DNA from 2 places in the Nonomuraea sp. NPDC004702 genome. Region 1 is predicted to be linked to the other one. Evidence: riboswitches for the same ligand, from Rfam matches in the RefSeq annotation. Region 1 holds a riboswitch; the other holds the start of a gene.
The links. Region 1 has a riboswitch for glycine ahead of gcvT (glycine cleavage system aminomethyltransferase GcvT). Riboswitches for the same ligand answer to the same signal wherever they lie in the genome.

Region 1 (2,196 bases):
GGCGTCCACGTAGGCCATCGCGATGGGCTTGCCCAGGGTCTGGGAGGGCGCACCGCTGGTGACCTCGCCGACGACGGCGCCGTCGCGGGTGACCGGGTAGCCGTGACGCGGCACCCGGCGGCCCTGGGCGACCAGGCCGACGAGGCGGCGGCGGGGCTGGTCGTCCTTGACCGCCTCCAGTGCCGCCCTGCCGACGAAGTCACCGGGCTTGTCGAATTTCACCACTCTGCCCAGCCCCGCGTCGAACGGGGTCAGGTCGGAGCTCAGCTCGTTGCCGTAGAGCGGCATGCCGGCCTCCAGCCTGAGGGTGTCGCGGCTGGACAGACCGGCGGCGCGCAGCCCGTGCGGCTCGCCCGCGGCCTCCAGGGCGCGCCAGAGCGGCACGGCGTCCTGGTTGGCGACGAACAGCTCGAAGCCGTCCTCGCCGGTGTAGCCGGTACGGGCGATGAGCGCCTGGCGGCCGTCGACCACGCCGGGCAGGCCCGCGTAGTACTTGAGACCGTCGAGGTCGGCGTCGGTGAGCGTGGCCAGGATCTCCTGGGCCTCCGGGCCCTGGATCGCGATGAGGGCGTACTGCTGGGAGCGGTCATCGACCGCCGCATCATACGACTTAGTACGATTTTTCAGCTCATCCGCGACCTTGTCGGAGTTCGAGGCGTTGGCCACCACCATGAACTCCTCGTCCGCCAGCCGGTAGACGATGAGGTCGTCGAGCACCCCGCCGCGCTCGTCCACGATCATCGTGTACCTGGCCCGGCCGGGCGCGAGCGCCGACAGGTGGCCGACCAGCGCGTAGTCGAGGGCCTCTCCGGCCTGCGGACCGGTCAGGAAGATCTCGCCCATGTGCGAGAGGTCGAACAGCCCGGCCGCCTCGCGGACGGCTTTGTGCTCCGCGGACTCGCTGCCGTACCGGAGCGGCATGAGCCAGCCGGCGAAGTCGGTCAGCGTGGCGCCTAGGGCCTCGTGGACGTCTCGTAGCGGCGTAGGTCGGGACATTTGTCGCACCTCAGGACAGGATTGGATGCCAGCATCCTCCCCCTCTGTCATGGATGCCTGAGAGCTTCGCCCGAGTTTTACCGGACTTTCACCTTCGGCGAGGCCCCGAGGGCCTGCTTTCCAGAGGTCACCTCCCCGTAAGAACGCCTTACAGGGCTGCCGCGCGGTCCTTTGCCTTGAGAGGTTCGCGGGGAGGGCTTGCTCCTTCAGGGACCCTGACCGGCTGTCAGGGTGCTCTCCCGCACGGTTTCGCCGGTGATGTCCGTCAGCCTAGTGCCGTCATGGGGGTGTTGTCGCGCTTCGCCCTCCACCATCCGCGGCATCCGCGACATCCCGCACGCAGCGAAAAGCGGCCGCGGCCCCGGAGAGGCGGGGTCGCGGCCGCGTTGGTGGCCGCGCGCGAGCCGGTCATGGCAGGTCAGCTCGCACGCGGCAGCTCGGGGCGGGCCGGCGGTGACCGGCCCGCGCGGGATCAGGCCCTACAGACAACAGGCCCTGAGGTCAGGCCCGCGCCCAGAGGGCGGGCACGTTCGGCGGCTCCCAGCCCGGCAGGCTGGTGTGCGCCTGGAGGCAGCGGTAGCTGACCCCCTGGTAGGTGACGACGTCTCCGGCCGTGTACGACTTGTAAGCCGTCCAGGTGGTGCCCTGGCCGTCCCCTCCGACGGTCAGGGTGAAGGACGCGGAGTGGTCCGCCGTCGCCCCGTCGCCGTTGATCCCTATGGTGTACGTCCCCGCCGCGACGCCGCTGGTGGTGGCGATCGTGACGGTGGACGACTGGCCCGCCTGAACCGTGGACGGGCTGAAGGAGACGGTGACCCCGCTCGGCACGTTCCCGGCGGAGAGCGCGACGCTCTGCGCCTGGCCGGACGTGACCTGGGTACTGACCGCCGCGGTAGCCGACTGACCGGCCTGGACCGATGCCGACGACGGGGTCACCGAGATCGAGTAGTCGTTCTCCGTGGGCGTGCTGGTGCCCACGGCGAGCTTCCATATGGCGTACGCGATGGCGTCGGAGTTGCGGTCGAGCGCCGTGGTGTTGATGGCGCTCGGGTAGCTGTCGCAGGCGCTGTGGTAGCAGCGGTCGAACGCCTGCCCGGCCGAGCCGCCCCACTTGGCGGCCTGGGCCGAGCTCTTGACCGCCCCGGCCCCCGTGGCCAGGCCGCCGACCCGGACGCCCGCGCTCTTGAACGAGGCGTGGTC
Region 2 (2,196 bases), on a different contig from region 1:
TTCTTCGCCGACCTGGTGTTCTCCAACGGCGTGGAGGTCAGCGCCCGCCCCTCCGACTCGATCGCCCTGGCACTGCGCACCGGCGCGCGCATCTTCGCCAGCGAAGAGGTGGTCCAGGAGGCCGGCGTGATCATCCCTGACGACCAGGAGGACGAGGTGGAGAAGTTCAGGGAGTTCCTTGACACGATCACTCCCGAGGACTTCGGCAGGGCGGGGTAGGTATTTCAGTGCATTTACGCTTCACGACGCGCCGAGCCGGATCGTTGACTGAGCATGGTCACGGTCCTACGGTGCAAGTGAAACCCGTGGTCGCCCTTTACGAACCCCCAGATCAGGCCATGGGATGAGAGAAAGCCGGAGGTCCGCGTGGCGGTCAGCAGCGGCGAGGGAAAGACGGCCGGCCAGGAAGATCCGGTGCGGCGCGAGAGCGCGCGGCAGCGTGCCGGAGAGCAGGGACTGCTCTTCGACGAGCAGCCCGCGACGGTGCCCGACGACATCGGATACCGCGGGCCCACAGCCTGCTCGGCGGCCGGCATCACCTACAGGCAGCTCGACTACTGGGCGCGCACGGGCCTGGTCGAGCCCACGATAAGAGCCGCGCACGGCTCGGGCTCGCAGCGGCTCTACAGCTTCCGCGACATCCTGGTGCTCAAGGTCGTCAAGCGGCTGCTCGACACCGGGGTGTCGTTGCAGCAGATCCGCACCGCGGTGCAGCATCTGCGTGACCGCGGGGTCGCCGACCTCGCGCAGATCACGCTCATGAGCGACGGTGTCAGCGTCTACGAGTGCACCTCGGCCGACGAGGTGATCGATCTCCTCCAGGGCGGCCAGGGCGTGTTCGGCATCGCGCTCGGCCGGGTCTGGCGAGAGGTCGAGGGCTCCCTCGCGGAGCTGCCGGGGGAACGGGCGGCGGTCGAGGACACCGTCCCGGCCGACCATCCCGCTGACGAGCTCGCCAAGCGGCGTCGCGCACGCCGCACGGGGTGAGCTGAACCGCTGAACACGCCGTAGTAATCTAGGACAGAGTAAGGCTGATGACCCCGTGCGGGAGAGTCCCTGGGCTGCGGTCCTGGGGCGCCGAAGGAGCAACCCTCCCCGGAATCTCTCAGGCATCCCGTACCGCTCGGGTGAGGCAACTCTGGAAAGCAGGTGCGCCCGCCAGGCGCACCTCACCGACGGTGCAAGCCCCACGGTGGGGTGAAGCTCTCAGGTCGCGATGACGTCGCGATGACAGAGGGGGAGATCCGGCACTCGCCCGCGCCCTGGCGCCGGTCTCCAAGCCTCGGGAGGCAACCTCCATGACCGACCTGTCCGCTCCGCCGTTCTCGTCCAGGCACATCGGCCCATCGGAGTCCGAGCAGCAGCGCATGCTCGAGGCCGTGGGCTTCGAGTCCGTCGGCGACCTGGTGGCCGTGGCCGTGCCCGAGGCCATCAGGGTCAAGGACCGGCTCAAGCTGCCGGCCGCCGCGAGCGAGACCGAGGCCATCGCCGAGCTGCGCGAGCTGGCCTCCCGCAACCGGGTGCTGACCTCCATGATCGGCCTGGGCTACTACGACACCGTCACGCCCGCCGTCATCCGGCGCAACCTGCTGGAGAACCCGGGCTGGTACACCGCCTACACGCCGTACCAGCCGGAGATCTCGCAGGGCCGCCTGGAGGCGCTGCTGAACTTCCAGACGGTCGTCTCCGACCTGACCGGCCTCGACGTCGCCGGCGCCTCCCTGCTGGACGAGGCCACCGCCGCCGCCGAGGCCATGACGCTGGCCCGCCGGGCCGGCAAGTCCAAGAGCGACGTGTTCGTGGTCGACGCCGACACGCTGCCCCAGACCAAGGCCGTGCTGGCCACCCGCGCCGAGCCGCTCGGCATCACGCTGGTCGAGCACGACCTCGACGGCGAGCTGCCCGAGTGCTTCGGCGTGCTCGTCCAGTACCCGGGCGCCTCGGGCCGGCTGCGCGACTTCCGCGACGTGGCCGCCAGGGCGCACGAGGCGGGCGCGCTCGTCGTGGCCGCCGCCGACCTGCTGGCCCTCACGCTGGTGGCCGCCCCCGGCGAGCTGGGCGCCGACATCGCCGTCGGCTCCTCCCAGCGCTTCGGCGTCTCCTTCGGGTTCGGCGGGCCGCACGCGGCCTACATGTCCGTACGCGAGGGCCTGCAGCGGCAGATGCCCGGCCGTCTGGTCGGCGTGTCGGTCGACG

Region 2: another riboswitch for glycine. It lies ahead of gcvP (aminomethyl-transferring glycine dehydrogenase); the one in region 1 lies ahead of gcvT (glycine cleavage system aminomethyltransferase GcvT).

Annotation. Positions count from the first base shown of each region.
Region 1 covers NZ_JBSGCE010000014.1:168,110-170,305, forward strand. The annotation lists gene gcvT (glycine cleavage system aminomethyltransferase GcvT) at 1-996, opposite strand, end outside; glycine riboswitch at 1,031-1,130, opposite strand; glycine riboswitch at 1,151-1,248, opposite strand; gene ACWEJ6_RS19880 (M28 family peptidase) at 1,498-2,196, opposite strand, start outside.
Region 2 covers NZ_JBSGCE010000055.1:40,928-43,123, forward strand. The annotation lists gene ACWEJ6_RS41760 (bifunctional nuclease family protein) at 1-219, shown strand, start outside; gene ACWEJ6_RS41765 (MerR family transcriptional regulator) at 367-987, shown strand; glycine riboswitch at 1,036-1,132, shown strand; gene gcvP (aminomethyl-transferring glycine dehydrogenase) at 1,299-2,196, shown strand, end outside.